2 regions of the Variovorax sp. Soil_C_33 genome follow, and region 1 is predicted to be linked to the other one. Evidence: predicted binding sites of a transcription regulator. Region 1 holds the regulator's gene; the other holds the start of a gene.
The links. Region 1 encodes NrdR, which represses ribonucleotide reductase genes. Its sites were predicted from a motif close to CACNANATNTNGTG; they were not measured.

Region 1 (7,630 bases):
GCTGCCCGTGGTGGCACCCGCCAAGCCGACGGAAGCGAACGAGCAGAGCGTGGCCTTGCTGTCCGATCTGTAGGCCCTTTCGAAGACGGCGGCCATCGTCGTCAGCTACACTCGGCCGGCACGCGACTGGCGATAGGCGCAACCCTTTTCAGGTGCATTGCGCTGACGTGGAACACCACTGGGAAGCGTGCCGCCCGCGGTCTTGAGCAGGCGTTCCGCCGTTCGCCTGGGCAGCCCTTGTTTGGTTGAAGAACAAGGACCATCGTCTTAAAGGACTGCCATGTACAACCGCAATATCCTGGTCGAACAGACCGATCCCGAGATCTGGGCCGCCATCCAGGCCGAGCACGCCCGGCAGGAGCAGCACATCGAGCTGATCGCGAGCGAAAACTATGCGTCGCCGGCCGTAATGGCCGCGCAAGGCACGCAGCTCACCAACAAGTACGCCGAAGGCTACCCGGGCAAGCGCTATTACGGCGGCTGCGAGCATGTCGACGTGGCCGAGCAATTGGCGATCGACCGCGTCAAGCAGCTGTTCGGCGCCGACGCGGCCAACGTGCAGGCGCATTGCGGCGCCTCGGCCAACGAGGCCGTCATGCTGGCCTTCCTGAAGCCGGGCGACACCATCATGGGCATGAGCCTGGCCGAAGGCGGCCACCTGACCCACGGCATGCCGCTGAACATGAGCGGCAAGTGGTTCAACGTCGTGAGCTACGGCCTGAACGACAAGGAAGAGATCGACTACGACGCGATGGAGCGCAAGGCGCACGAACACGCGCCGAAGCTGATCATCGCGGGCGCCTCGGCCTATTCGCTGCGCATCGACTTCGAGCGCTTCGCCAAGGTGGCCAAGGACGTCGGTGCGATCTTCATGGTCGACATCGCCCACTACGCCGGCCTGGTCGCCGCGGGCGTCTACCCGAACCCCGTGCCGCACGCGGACGTGGTGACCTCCACCACCCACAAAAGCTTGCGCGGACCGCGCGGCGGCATCATCCTGATGAAGTCGCAGCACGAGAAGGCGATCAACAGCGCCATCTTCCCGGGCCTGCAGGGCGGGCCCCTGATGCACGTGATCGCGGCCAAGGCGGTGGCCTTCAAGGAAGCGCTCTCGCCCGAGTTCAAGGCCTACCAACAGCAGGTGGTCAAGAACGCGCAGATCGTGGCCGAAACCCTGAGCGCGCGTGGCCTGCGCATCGTGAGCGGCCGCACCGAGAGCCATGTGATGCTGGTCGACCTGCGCGCCAAGGGCATCACCGGCAAGGAAGCCGAGGCCGTGCTGGGCAGCGCTCACATGACGATCAACAAGAACGCGATCCCGAACGATCCGGAAAAGCCGATGGTCACGAGCGGCGTGCGCATCGGCACCCCGGCGCTGACCACGCGCGGCTTCAAGGACGAGGAGGCACGCGCCACTGCGAATTTGATCGCCGACGTGCTGGACAATCCACGCGATGCTGCGACCATCGAGACGGTGCGTGCGAAGGTGCATGCATTGACCAGTCGCTTTCCTGTCTACGGTTGAACTGGAAGTGACCGCATGAAATGCCCGTTCTGCGGTCACCTCGAAACGCAGGTCGTCGAGACCCGCGTGTCGGAAGACGGCGACTTCGTGCGGCGCCGCCGGCAGTGCGGCGACTGCGACAAGCGCTTCACCACCTACGAACGGCCGGACGTCAACTTCCCGGTCGTGGTCAAGAAGGACGGCAGCCGCGCCGACTTCGATCCCAAGAAGGTCCGCGCCTCGATGATGCTGGCGCTGCGCAAGCGGCCGGTGAGCATCGAACAGATCGACCACGCGCTGCTGCGCATCGAGCAGAAGCTGTTGTCCAGCGGGCTGCGTGAGATCGAATCCACCAAGGTGGGCGAGCTGGTGATGCGGGAGCTCAAGCGCATGGACAAGGTGGCGTACGTGCGCTTCGCTTCGGTGTACCGGAGCTTCGAGGACGTGGACGAGTTCCGGCAGCTGCTGCGGGATATCTGATCAGCGCCAGCACCATCGCTGTCGAGATCGACGAAGACCATCCACCCGACCTGCCAGCCCGGGTCTGCGGTGCAAGCCGGCGTGCCGCTGGTCTCGGCATCGGCGCTGCGGCACAGAGTGACAGGAAGCCCCCGCCTGATCGCTTCGGCGCGCGTAGCTGACGGCGCTGACGAAGCTGTTGACGCTGTCGGCGACGCTGTTGCGCTCGATGAGATTGCACATCGAAGGCGCCGCCATCGACATGAGAATGGCTGCAATGGCGATCGTCACCAACATCTCGATCAACGTGAAGCCGGCCTGTCCTAACTTGGGCCCGAATGTTTCCGGCGTTCGCAAGCAAAATAGTCGCTTCATGTCTTCAATCCGCGCGAAGTCTAAGTTCCGAAATGACGTGCAAATGAATCTTTCGACAAACGGATTGAATTGAAGGATCAGCTGAAATTCTCGCCAAATCTGAACTAAATCTGAGATTCAAAGAATTGTTAATTGGCAGTCCCATGAATAGAGATATCCAAGCGATGGCGCAGGCGCTCGAGCTCGCACGGCGGGCGAGCATCGAAACCGAACCGAACCCCCGGGTCGGCTGCGTGCTTCTCGACGAGGAAGGTGCGGTCATCGGCCAAGGCTCCACGCAAACGGTGGGGGGCCCTCACGCGGAAATCATGGCCTTGCGCGACGCCGCCGCCCGCAATTGCCCGGTCAAAGGCGCCACGGCCTATGTGACGCTCGAGCCCTGCTCGCACCATGGCCGCACCGGCCCGTGCTGCGACGCGTTGATCGCGGCCGGCGTCCGAAAAGTCGTGGCATCCATCGCCGATCCCAATCCGCTGGTCGGCGGCCAGGGTTTCGAGCGCCTGCGCGCCGCCGGCGTCGAATTGGAGGTCGGTGCGGGCGCGGATGAATCACGTGAACTCAACCTCGGCTTTTTCAGCCGCATGGTCCGCAAGACCCCCTGGGTCCGGCTCAAGGTCGCGGCTTCGCTCGACGGCAAGACGGCGCTGGCAAACGGCACCAGCCAGTGGATCACTTCGGAAGCCGCGCGCACCGACGGTCACGCCTGGCGTGCACGCGCCAGCGCCGTGATGACCGGTGTCGGCACCGTGCTCGAAGACGACCCACGCCTCGATGTGCGGCTGGTCGCCACGCCGCGGCAGCCGCATCTGGTGGTGATCGACAGCCATTTGCAGACGCCGCCGGAGGCCAGGATCTTCGGCCCGGCCCGGTCCATCTGGATCTACGCCGCCAATCGCAACGAAGCGAGGCAGGCGGCCTTGGAGGCCAAGGGCGCCACAGTCAGCTACTTCGCCAATTCCCAGGGCAAGGTCGATCTCGCCGCCATGCTGCGGGATCTCGCCGCGCGCGAGATCAACGAGCTTCACGTCGAGGCCGGCCACAAGCTCAATGGCTCGCTGATCCGCGAAGAGCTGGTCGACGAATTGCTGGTCTACCTCGCGCCCAAGTTCATCGGCGACGGGCTCGGCATGGCCAGCCAGCCTCATGCAGCCGGCGCCCTGACCGTGCTTGGCGATGCCCTGGCGCTCGAGTTCAAGTCCTTCGAGCAGATCGGCCCGGACCTGCGAATCGTGGCCCGGGTGGCCGGCCGCGACCGGTTTTAGGGTTTGCCCACAGGGCGTCTTCGCATCTCTGCGAAAATGCCGCGATGTTCACCGGAATCATCACCGGCGTGGGGCGCATCGCCGCCGTCCACGACCTCGGCAGCTCTTCATCCCACGGCAAGCGGCTCAGCATCGCGGTGCCCGACGGCTATCTGGCCGACGTGAGCCTCGGTGACAGCATCGCCCTCAACGGCGCCTGCATGACCGTCACCTCCCTCGATCCGGCGAAGCAGCTCTTCACCATCGACATCTCGGCCGAATCGCTGGACAAGACGGCCGGCCTCGCCGAAGAAGCGGGCCGCATCAACCTCGAGAAGGCACTGCGCGCGAACGACAGGCTCGGCGGCCACATCGTGTCGGGCCACGTGGACGGCATCGGCACGGTCAGCCGCTTCGCGCCGGTGGGCGAAAGCTGGGAGCTGCGCGTGCTGGCACCGCCGGCGCTCGCCCGCTTCCTGGCCTACAAGGGCTCGATCACGGTCAACGGCGTGAGCCTCACAGTCAACAGCGTGAGCGACGAGCCGGAAGGCAGCGAGATCAGCATCAACCTGATTCCGCACACCGTCGACAACACCGCGCTCGGCAGCCTGAAGCAGGGCAGCCGCGTCAACCTCGAGATCGACACCGTCGCCCGCTATGTGGAGCGCATGCTCCAAGCCGGCGCCCTGCCCTCATCACAGAAAGACAAGACCCCATGAACGCCTCCGTCACGCCGATCACCGCCCCGCGCAGCGGCCGGGCGCCCGCGCCGATTTCGTCGGTCGAAGAGATCGTGGCCGAACTCGCCGCCGGCCGCATGGTGATCCTGGTCGACGAGGAAGACCGCGAGAACGAAGGCGACATCGTGCTCGCCGCCGACCACGTGACGCCCGAGGCCATCAACTTCATGGCACGCCATGCGCGCGGGCTGATCTGCCTCACGCTCTCCCGCGAGATGTGCGAGCGGCTGCAGCTGCCGCCGATGGTGGCACGCAACGGCGCCAAGCATTCGACCGCCTTCACCGTGTCCATCGAAGCGGCCGAAGGCGTGACCACGGGTATCTCTGCCGCCGACCGCGCGCGCACCGTGCAGGCCGCCGTCGCGCCGAATGCCGTCGCGACCGACCTGGTGCAGCCCGGCCACATCTTCCCGCTGCAGGCCGTCGACGGCGGCGTGCTGATGCGCGCGGGCCATACGGAGGCCGGCTGCGACCTCGCTGCCATGGCCGGGTGCTCGCCTGCCTCCGTGATCTGCGAAGTGATGAACGAAGACGGCACCATGGCTCGGCTGCCCGACCTGCAGCTCTTCGCCGCCGAGCACGGCATCAAGATCGGCACCATCGCCGCGCTGATCGAGCATCGCAGCCGCACCGAGTCGCTGGTCGAAAAGGTGGGCTGCCGCGAGATCCATACCGCCTGGGGCTGGTTCACCGCCCATGCCTTCCGCGACAAGCCGAGCCACGGCGTGCACCTGGCGCTGGTGCGCGGCAAGTGGAACGCGGGCGAGACGGTGGACGTGCGCGTGCACGAGCCGCTGTCGGTGCTCGACGCGCTGGAAGTCAATCGCTCGCTGCACTCGTGGAGCCTCGATGCCAGCCTGGCCCACATCGCGGCCGAAGGCAAGGGCGTGGCCGTGCTGCTCAACTGCGGCGAAACCGGCGCCGAGCTGCTGTCGCAATTCGACGGCACCGCGCGGCCTGCGCAGGCGCCGGAGCGCGGACGCATGGACCTGCGCAGCTACGGCATCGGCGCGCAGATCCTGCGCGAATGCGGCGTGCACAAGATGAACCTCCTGGGCACGCCACGCCGCATGCCCAGCATGGCGGCGGGCTACGGCCTGGAGATCGCGGGCTACCTCACGAAAGAAGAGCAATGACGAAGAACGAGAACACACACGCAAGGCAGGAAGCCTGATGCAGCACGCGAACAAGGGCAGCGACGTCGCGCTTGACGGCAAGGGCTTGCGCATCGGCATCGTGCAGGCACGCTTCAACGAAGACATCACCGATGCCCTGGCCGAGGCCTGCCTGGGCGAGCTTCGTGTGCTCGGCGTCGCCGAGGCCGACATCGACCATGTCAGCGTGCCGGGCGCACTCGAAGTGCCGGTCGCGCTGCAGGCCCTGGCCGAGCGCAGCCGCTACCAGGCGCTGATCGCGCTGGGCTGCATCATCCGCGGCGAGACCTACCACTTCGAGCTGGTCGCCAACGAATCGGGCGCGAGCGTAAGCCGTCTCGCGCTCGACTACCGCATCCCGATCGCCAACGCGATCCTCACCACCGAGAACCTCGAACAGGCCATCGCGCGGCAGACCGACAAGGGCCGCGATGCGGCGCGCGTGGCGGTCGAGATGGCGCAACTGCTCGCCACCCTTTCATGACCGAAGACAACAAGACCGCCGGCGACAAGCCGCGCCAATCCCGCACCGGACTGACCAGCACGGGCGCACGCAAGGCCTCCGCCAAGTCGAACCGCAGCCGTGCGCGCGAGTTCGCGCTGCAGGCGCTCTACCAGCACCTGGTGGGACGCAACGACGCCGCAGCCATCGACCAGTTCACGCGCGACCTGGCCGGCTTCCACAAGGCCGACGCGGCGCACTACGACGCGCTGCTGCACGGCTCGATTGCGGCCGCGGGCGAGCTCGATGCGCTGATCGTGCCGCTGCTCGACCGCAAGCTCGAAGAGATCTCGCCGGTCGAGCATGCCGTGATGTGGATCGGCGTCTACGAGTTCCAGAACTGCCTCGACGTGCCCTGGCGCGTGGTGCTGAATGAATGCATCGAGCTCGCCAAGGAGTTCGGCGGCACCGACGGCCACAAGTACGTCAACGCGGTGCTGAACGGCCTGGCGCCGCAACTGCGCCCTGCGGAAGTGGAGGCCGATCGCGCGAGCGGCAAGGCGCGGCCATGAGCGCAGCGCTGGGCCGCCCCGAGCAAGCGAGCGCCCCCTCGGGGGGCAGCGAGGACACGCCAGTGCCGAGCGTGGGGGCCACATGAAGATTTCCAGCCGCGCCGAGCGCATCGAGCCCTTCTACGTGATGGAGGTCGCTAAGGCCGCGTCGACGCTGGCACGCGAAGTCGCGCACACCGACCGGCCGATGATCTTCCTCAACATCGGCGAACCCGACTTCACCGCGCCGCCGTTGGTGCAGGAGGCGGCCGCGCGCGCGGTGCGCGCGGGCGCGACGCGGTACACGCATGCCGTCGGCCTCGACCACCTGCGCGAGCGCATCAGCGGCTGGTACCGCGAGCGCTTCGGCGTCGACGTGCCGGCGCGCCGCATCGTGGTCACGGCCGGCGCTTCGGCCGCGCTGCAGTTGGCCTGCCTGGCGCTGATCGAGGCCGGCGACGAGATGCTGCTGCCCGACCCCAGCTATCCCTGCAACCGCCACTTCGTGAGCGCCGCCGACGGCCGCGCCGTGCTGGTGCCGACGACGGCCGCCGAGCGCTTCCAGTTGAGCGCCGCCAAGGTCGAGGCGGCCTGGAGCGAACGCACGCGCGGCGTGCTGCTGGCATCGCCTTCCAACCCGACCGGCACCTCGATCGCGCCCGACGAACTGCGTCGCATCCACGAGGTGGTGGCCAAGCGCGGCGGCATCACGCTGATCGACGAGATCTACCTTGGCCTTTCATACGACGACGCATTCGGGCAGACGGCGCTCGCGATCGACGACCAGGTCATCAGCATCAACAGCTTCAGCAAGTACTTCAGCATGACCGGCTGGCGCCTGGGCTGGCTGGTGGTGCCCGATGCGCTGGTTCCGGTGATCGAGCGGCTGGCGCAGAACCTCTTCATCTGCCCGAGCACCGTCTCGCAGTACGCAGCGCTCGCCTGCTTCGAGCCAGAAAGCATCGCCGAGTACGAACGCCGCCGCGCCGAATTCAAGGCCCGGCGCGACTGGTTCATTCCGCAGCTCGACGCCTTGGGCCTCCAGGTGCCAGTGGTGCCGGACGGCGCCTTCTATGCCTGGGCCGACTGCTCCGCCTTCGGCGAGAAGCTCGGCATAGCGAACAGCTGGGATTTCGCCTTCGAGGCGATGAAGAAGGCGCATCT
Region 2 (7,630 bases), on a different contig from region 1:
AGGGCCTGCCGATGTTCGACGGCAAGGAACTCGCGCATTTCGTCGACCTGTCCAGCTGGGTGGTGGTCAACGACTACGAAGGAAAGATGCTCTCGCAGCGCACGGGCTGGAGCCTTGCCGAGATCTCGAGGCGTGTGCGCGGACTGGTGGTGACCCTGGCCGCCGAAGGCTGCGAAGTGTGGACCGAGGGCGAGCGCGAGCACGTGCCGGGCGTGAAGCCGACGGCCGTGGTCGAGCCGACCGGCTGCGGCGATGCGTGGCGCGGCGCGCTGCTGTTCGGGTTGGAGCAGGGCTGGCCGCTCGCGCGTTGCGCAGCGTTGGGCAATCGCATCGGCGCGCTCAAGATCGCGCAGCGCGGGCCGCAGAACTACCGGGTGGATCGGAAAGCGCTAGGGCTGTAGACAAGAAAAGCCAGCACCTGTCTCGGTGCCGGGCCACAACAAAAAAAAGCCCAGCACCTTTCGGTGCCGGGCCACAATAGAAAAAAGCCCAGCACCTTTCGGCGCCGGGCTTTGTGCCTTCAAGGCCGCTGAAGGACTCAGGGCTTGCTGGCCGTCGGAAACGGCCAGGCTGCCTGCGGGTTCAGCGTCGTTTGCGCTGCAGGAGCAGGCGCTACGGCAGCCTTGGCGGGCGCTTTCGCGGCCTTCTTGGCAGCAGGCTTTTTCGCTGCTTTCTTGGCAGCAGGCTTCTTGGCTGCAGCCTTTTTCGCAGGCGCCTTCTTGGCAGGAGCCTTTTTCGCGGCGGCCTTCTTCGCCGGCGCCTTCTTGGCTGCTGCCTTCTTCGCAGGAGCCTTCTTGGCCGCGGCCTTCTTCGCCGGCGCCTTCTTGGCCGCTACCTTCTTGGCAGGAGCCTTCTTGGCGGCGGCCTTCTTCGCCGGCGCCTTCTTGGCTGCTACCTTCTTGGCAGGAGCCTTCTTCGCTACGACCTTCTTGGCCGGTGCCTTCTTGGCGGCGACCTTCTTAGCCGGAGCCTTCTTTGCAGCGGCTTTCTTGGCCGGCGCTTTCTTTGCAGTTGCCATTTCTATTTTCTCCTTGATCAAGTTGAAAAAATCAACCTTTTGAAGCACTCCACGCATGTTGGTAGCGTGAAGCGATTCATGGCGTTGGAGCAAGCCCCAGCACCATGAACACCTGAGCTTTTCACCGCCGCACTCTTCGGTGCGTGTAGCCGGCGAAAGCAATTCTTGAATTCACTTTATTGTCGGAACGATTCAATCCCAGGAGAGCGCACCACCCGACTGATACTCGATCACGCGGGTTTCGAAGAAGTTGCGCTCCTTCTTCAGGTCAATCATTTCGCTCATCCAGGGGAACGGGTTTTCCTCGTTCGGGAAGAGCGTTTCCAGGCCGATCTGCTGCGCGCGCCGGTTGGCGATGTAGCGCAGGTAGCCCTTGAACATGGAGGCATTCATGCCGAGCACGCCGCGAGGCATGGTGTCTTCGGCGTATCGGTACTCGAGCTCGACGGCCTTCAGGAAGAGGGCCTTGATCTCGGCCTTGAACTCCGCGGTCCAGAGGTGCGGGTTCTCGAGTTTCAGCTGGTTGATCAGGTCGATGCCGAAGTTGCAGTGCATCGACTCGTCGCGCAGGATGTACTGGTACTGCTCGGCGGCGCCGGTCATCTTGTTCTGGCGGCCCAGCGCGAGGATCTGGGTGAAGCCGACATAGAAGAACAGCCCCTCCATCAGGCAGGCGAAGACGATCAGCGACTTGAGTAGGGTCTGGTCGTTGTCGTGCGTGCCGGTGTGAAAGTGCGGGTCGCTGATGGCTTCGATGAAGGGGATCAGGAACTGGTCCTTCTCGCGGATCGACGGCACCTCGTTGTAGGCGTTGAAGATTTCGCTCTCGTCCAGGCCGAGCGACTCGACGATGTACTGGTAGGCGTGCGTGTGGATCGCTTCCTCGAAGGCCTGGCGCAGCAGGAACTGGCGGCACTCGGGGGCCGTGATGTGGCGGTAGGTGCCCAGCACGATGTTGTTGGCGGCCAGCGAATCGGCGGTCACGAAGAAGCCGAGGTTGCGCTTGACGATGCGGCGCTCGTCTTCGGTCAGGCCGTTCGGGTCTTTCCAGAGCGCGATATCGCGCGTCATGTTCACTTCCTGCGGCATCCAGTGGTTGGCGCAGGTGGCGAGGTACTTCTCCCAGGCCCACTTGTACTTGAACGGAACCAGCTGGTTGACGTCGGTCTGGCCGTTGATGATGCGCTTGTCGGCCGCTTTCACGCGGCGCGCGGCCTGCGCTTGCGGCACAGCTGCAGCGGGCCGTAGCGCGGCGCCATCATCGAGTGTGCGGAAAGTCGGGGCGACGGGAGCAATTTGCGAAGTCGGAAACTCCGACGAGCGACCAACGGTCGCGTCGTTGCTTGATGAGTGCCGCAATCCTTGTTGCAGATCCTTTGGCAAGGAGGGCTTGACTTCTTCGTCCCAGGTCAACATAGAAAAATCCAATGCTCAAATTATGTGAGCAACGATGTGAGTTGCAAAGTGCTGCTTCACATCGCGCTCCAATTATGTTGCCGTTATGTTGTTCGCATGCATCGTCATCTGTCAGGCGATGCCGCGAATCACGGCAACTTCACGCTGACATCACTGGCACGCTTCGCAGGTCGGATCGTCGACGCCGCAGAACGCGATGTCGGTTGCGGGCATCGCACTCAACTGCGCCTGCGCTGCGAGCGCGGCCGCTTCGAGCGCGCTCATGCCCGACGACGACGTGTCGTTCGAGCCCGAGGACACCGCGTTGAGCCGGCCCGATTGCACGGTCGATTTCTCGGCGTGCGTCGCGCTTTGCGTGCGCAGGTAGTAGGTGGTCTTCAGGCCGCGCAGCCAGGCGAGCTTGTAGGTGTCGTCGAGCTTCTTGCCCGATGCGCCAGCCATGTAGATGTTGAGCGACTGCGCCTGGTCGATCCACTTCTGGCGACGCGCAGCGGCCTCGACCAGCCAGGTGGTCTCGACTTCGAACGCGGTGGCGTAGAGCGCCTTCACGTCCTGCGGCACGCGGTCGATCGGGCGCAGCGAACCGTCGAAGTGCTTGAGGTCCATCACCATCACGTCGTCCCACAGGCCCAGGCGCTTGAGGTCGCGCACCAGGTAGTGGTTGATGACGGTGAACTCGCCGGAGAGATTCGACTTGACCGAGAGGTTGCCGAAGCACGGCTCGATCGAGGCGTCGACGCCGATGATGTTGGAGATGGTCGCGGTCGGCGCGATGGCGACGCAGTTCGAATTGCGCATGCCGTCGGCCTTGATCTTTTGGCGCAGCGCGTTCCAGTCGAGCGTGGACGAGCGGTCGACGTCGACGTAGCCGCCGCGCGCCTTCTCCAGCAGGTCGAGCGTGTCCAGCGGCAGGATGCCCTTGTCCCACAGCGAACCCTTGTAGCTCGAGTACTTGCCGCGCTCGCGCGCCAGCTCGGTCGAGGCCCAGTAGGCGTGGTAGCAGATCGCTTCCATGGATTCGTCGGCGAACTGCACGGCTTCTTGCGAGGCGTAGGGAATGCGCAGCTCGTACAGCGCGTCCTGGAAGCCCATCACGCCGAGGCCGACCGGGCGGTGGCGCAGGTTCGAGTCGCGCGCCTTCTTGACCGCGTAGTAGTTGATGTCGATCACGTTGTCCAGCATGCGCATCGCGGTCGCGATCGTGCGCTGGAGCTTCTCCTGGTCGACCTTGCCGTCCTTCAGGTGCTGCAGCAGGTTGACCGAGCCGAGGTTGCAGACCGCGGTTTCGGTGTCGCTGGTGTTGAGCGTGATCTCGGTGCACAGGTTCGAGGAATGGACCACGCCGGCGTGCTGCTGGGGCGAGCGCACGTTGCAGGCGTCCTTGAAGGTGATCCACGGATGCCCGGTCTCGAACAGCATCGTGAGCATCTTGCGCCAGAGGTCGGTGGCCTGGACCGTGCGGGTGGGCTTGATCTCGCCGCGCGCGGCCTTCTCTTCGTAGGCGACGTAGGCGGTTTCGAAGTCGGTGCCGAACTTGTCGTGCAGGTCGGGCACGTTGGAGGGCGAGAACAGCGTCCAGCTGCCCTTTTCCATCACGCGGCGCATGAACAGGTCGGGAATCCAGTTCGCCGTGTTCATGTCGTGCGTGCGGCGGCGGTCGTCGCCGGTGTTCTTGCGCAGCTCGAGGAATTCCTCGATGTCGAGGTGCCAGCTTTCCAGGTAGGTGCAGACCGCGCCCTTGCGCTTGCCGCCCTGGTTGACCGCCACCGCGGTGTCGTTCACCACCTTGAGGAAGGGCACCACGCCCTGCGACTCGCCGTTGGTGCCCTTGATGTGGCTGCCGAGCGCGCGCACGCGCGTCCAGTCGTTGCCCAGGCCGCCGGCGAACTTGGAGAGCAGGGCGTTTTCCTTGATCGACTCGTAGATACCGTCGAGGTCGTCGGGCACCGTGGTCAGGTAGCAGCTCGAGAGCTGCGAGCGCAGCGTGCCGCTGTTGAACAGCGTCGGCGTGCTCGACATGAAGTCGAAGGACGACAGCACTTCGTAGAACTCGATCGCGCGGGCTTCGCGATCGATTTCGTTGAGGGCCAGACCCATCGCCACGCGCATGAAGAAAGCCTGCGGCAGCTCGATGCGCGTCTTGCGCACGTGCAGGAAGTAGCGGTCGTACAGGGTCTGCAGGCCCAGGTAGTCGAACTGCAGGTCGCGCTGGGGCTTGAGCGCGGCGCCCAGGCGGTTCAGGTCGTACTGCAGCAGTTTTTCGTCGAGCAGTTCGTTGTCGACGCCCTTCTTCACGAACTGCGGGAAGTAGTCGGCGTAGGCCTGCGCACGTTCGGCCGGCATCACCTCGCGGCCGATGATCTCCTTGAAGATCGTGTGCAGCAGCAGGCGCGCGGTGGCGAAGGTGTAGTCCGGGTCTTTCTCGATCAGCGTGCGGGCCGCCAGGATCGAAGCCTTGTAGACCTCGTCGAGCGGCACGCCGTCGTACAGGTTGCGCATCGTTTCGGCCACGATCGGGCCGGCCGTGATGCTCTCGCCCAGCCCTTCGCAGGCCGATTCGATCAGGCCCTTGAGTTCATTGAGGTCGAGCGCGACGCGTTCGCCGCGGTCCAGCACGTGCAGCGTCGAAACGGCGATCTGCGCGTCCTGCTCGCCCGACTTCGAGCGTTCCTGCGCGCGGCGCTCGCGATACAGCACGTAGGCGCGCGCGATCTCGTGGTGGCCGCCGCGCATCAGGCCGAGTTCGACCTGGTCCTGCACGTCCTCGATGTGGAAGGTGCCGCCGCCGGGACGCGAGCGCACCATCGCGCGCACCACGCCCTGGGTCAGGTTGTCGACCGTTTCGCGCACGCTGGCGGAAGCCGCGCCCTGGGTGCCGTGCACCGCGAGAAAGGCTTTCATCATCGCGATCGCGATCTTGTTCGGCTCGAAGGGCACGACTGCGCCGTTGCGGCGAATGATCTGGTAGTTGGCGAGCGCGTTGCCGGCGGGGGCGCCTGCAACATCATTTTTTTGCGGCGTCGAGGGTACGGCGCGAGGGGTGGCGGGGGTGTTTAGAGCTGTTTGCATTCGATCCTCGGTTGGCAATTCTTGTTGGGGCGGCGGTGCCGCATGCGGCCGGTTGCTCGGCATGAAGCACGGGGCAGGGCACACTATATCTAGGGTCTCGTGGGTCTACAACCCACTAGATATAGTGTTTTACCAGTGATTCGAGGAACAAGTTCACACCGACGCTCCGCTGGACGAGGAGCTATGCCGCGCCGTTGCTGACCCACCTTAGCGCCTCCCGCTGGCCATGGGCTCTGCAAGCGCTTTTGGGCCTGAAAGGCGCATGGTTGCTGCACCGCCGGGGTTGCACGATCGGCGTTGTTGCGCTGCATCCGCCGCGCATCGCGGGATGCAGCGCGATTGAAAAATTTCAGCGCACTGCGACGCCGTCGGGGAACATCGCGCTGTCCCAGCCCAATTGCTCCTGCAGCAGGCGCCAGTCGAAGCCGCTGCCCGGGTCCGCCTTACGGCCCGGTGCGATGTGTTCATGCCCCGCGATGAACGCGATCGCATGGCGCTGCGCGAGCGCCGGGCAAAGGCTCGCGAGGGTCTCGTATTGGGCGGGCTCGAAAGCTTCACCCTCCAGGCCTTCGAGCTCGATGCCGATCGAGTCGTCGTTGCAGTTGGCGCGGCCGCGCCACGATGAGGGGCCGGCATGCCATGCGCGGTCGTCGCAGCTCACGAACTGCCACAATTCGCCGCTGCGGCGCACGTAGAAGTGGGCCGAGACCTCGATGCCGCGGATGGTTGCGAAGTAGGGATGCGCATCCCAGTCCAGCTGGTTCGTGAAAAGCTGCTGGACCTCGTCGCCGCCATAGCTGCCCGGCGGCAGGCTGATCGAATGCAGCACGATCAGATCGATCTGCGCGCCCTCGGGACGCGGCCCGAAATTCGGCGACCGCAGTTGCCGGGCAAAGCGGTACCAGCCGGCCTGCCAGAGGCTGGCGTTCCCTTCAGTCGTCGGCGCCGTTGCCATTCGCCTCGTCGCCGCTGGGCGTCGTGATGCCCAGGCGCGCGATCCGGTAGCGGATCTGCCTGAGGCTCAGGCCGAGCCGCGCCGCGGCCGCGGTCCGGTTGAAGCCACTTTCCTGCAGGGCACGCACGAGGATCTCGCGCTCCTGCTGGTCGAGGTAGCTTTGCAGGTCGCTCGGTACCGCGGGTACCGGCTTCGCGTCGGGAGCTGTTGCGGCCGTGCCGGCTGCCTGTGGTTCCGGCACTGCGGACGCCGGAGCCACAGGCAGCGCCATGCTGCTGCTGCTCACGAAATCGAGATGCAGCACATCGCCATCGCTCAACGCCACGGCGCGATGCAGGAGGTTTTCGAGCTCGCGCACGTTGCCGTGCAGCGGATGCTCCGCGAGGCTCTGCAGCACCTCGGGCGAAAGGACGGGCACCGGCATGCCGGCGTCGCGCGCGATGCGCGCGAGCAGGGCCTCGCAGAGCGCAGGCAGGTCCTCGCGGCGTTCGCGCAAGGCCGGCACCGCGATCTCGATCACGTTGAGGCGATAGAACAGATCCTGGCGGAAGCGGCCGGCCTGCACCTCGGCGTGCAGGTCCTTGTGGGTCGCGCTCACGATGCGCACGTCGACCGCGTCTTCTTGCGTCGAACCGATGGGACGCACGCTGCGCTCCTGGATTGCGCGCAGCAACTTGGATTGCATCGGAAGCGGCAGGTCGCCGATCTCGTCGAGGAACAGCGTGCCGCCGCGCGCGGCCTGGAAGTAGCCGTCGCGGTCCTGCGAGGAGCCGGTGTAGGAGCCTTTTCTCGCACCGAAGAACTCGGCCTCGAGCAGGTTCTCGGGGATTGCGCCGCAGTTGACGGCGACGAAAGGGCCCTCGCTGCGCTGGCTGCAGGCATGCACCGCGCGTGCCACCAGTTCCTTGCCGGTGCCGGACTCGCCGCGCACCAGCACCGGCGCCATGCCGCGCGCCACCTTGGCGATGCGCGACTTGACAACGCGCATCGGCTCGGAGGCACCGACCAGCCGCTCGAGCGCGGCCAGGCCGATATTGCTGGTGGTGGCCGCGATCTTGCTGCTGCTGTCGTCGGCCTGGCGCACGGGCCGCGCGGGTGCGGCCTGGGCCTGCACGGCAGAGGCTACGACGGCGCGGAACTGCTTGAGGTCCACCGGCTTGGTGAGGTAGTCG

Region 2: AC3A6B_RS14160 (ribonucleoside-diphosphate reductase subunit alpha) is a predicted target of NrdR. The motif match lies at 5,617-5,630, and genes of this name have one in related genera.

What each region holds. Positions count from the first base shown of each region.
Region 1 covers NZ_JBDGJK010000007.1:272,189-279,818, forward strand. Annotated here, with positions in the region: gene AC3A6B_RS13685 (transglycosylase SLT domain-containing protein) at 1-73, shown strand, start outside; ZMP/ZTP riboswitch at 113-239, shown strand; gene glyA (serine hydroxymethyltransferase) at 281-1,525, shown strand; gene nrdR (transcriptional regulator NrdR) at 1,541-1,984, shown strand; partial or broken gene AC3A6B_RS13700 (GspH/FimT family pseudopilin) at 2,026-2,241, opposite strand; partial or broken gene AC3A6B_RS13705 (type II secretion system protein) at 2,246-2,338, opposite strand; gene ribD (bifunctional diaminohydroxyphosphoribosylaminopyrimidine deaminase/5-amino-6-(5-phosphoribosylamino)uracil reductase RibD) at 2,482-3,600, shown strand; gene AC3A6B_RS13715 (riboflavin synthase) at 3,645-4,298, shown strand; gene ribBA (bifunctional 3,4-dihydroxy-2-butanone-4-phosphate synthase/GTP cyclohydrolase II) at 4,295-5,455, shown strand; gene ribH (6,7-dimethyl-8-ribityllumazine synthase) at 5,493-5,957, shown strand; gene nusB (transcription antitermination factor NusB) at 5,954-6,487, shown strand; gene AC3A6B_RS13735 (pyridoxal phosphate-dependent aminotransferase) at 6,570-7,630, shown strand, end outside.
Region 2 covers NZ_JBDGJK010000008.1:68,441-76,070, reverse strand. Annotated here, with positions in the region: gene AC3A6B_RS14175 (carbohydrate kinase family protein) at 1-401, shown strand, start outside; gene AC3A6B_RS14170 (histone H1-like DNA-binding protein) at 539-1,018, opposite strand; gene AC3A6B_RS14165 (ribonucleotide-diphosphate reductase subunit beta) at 1,211-2,434, opposite strand; gene AC3A6B_RS14160 (ribonucleoside-diphosphate reductase subunit alpha) at 2,585-5,503, opposite strand; gene ampD (1,6-anhydro-N-acetylmuramyl-L-alanine amidase AmpD) at 5,853-6,458, opposite strand; gene AC3A6B_RS14150 (sigma-54-dependent transcriptional regulator) at 6,436-7,630, opposite strand, start outside.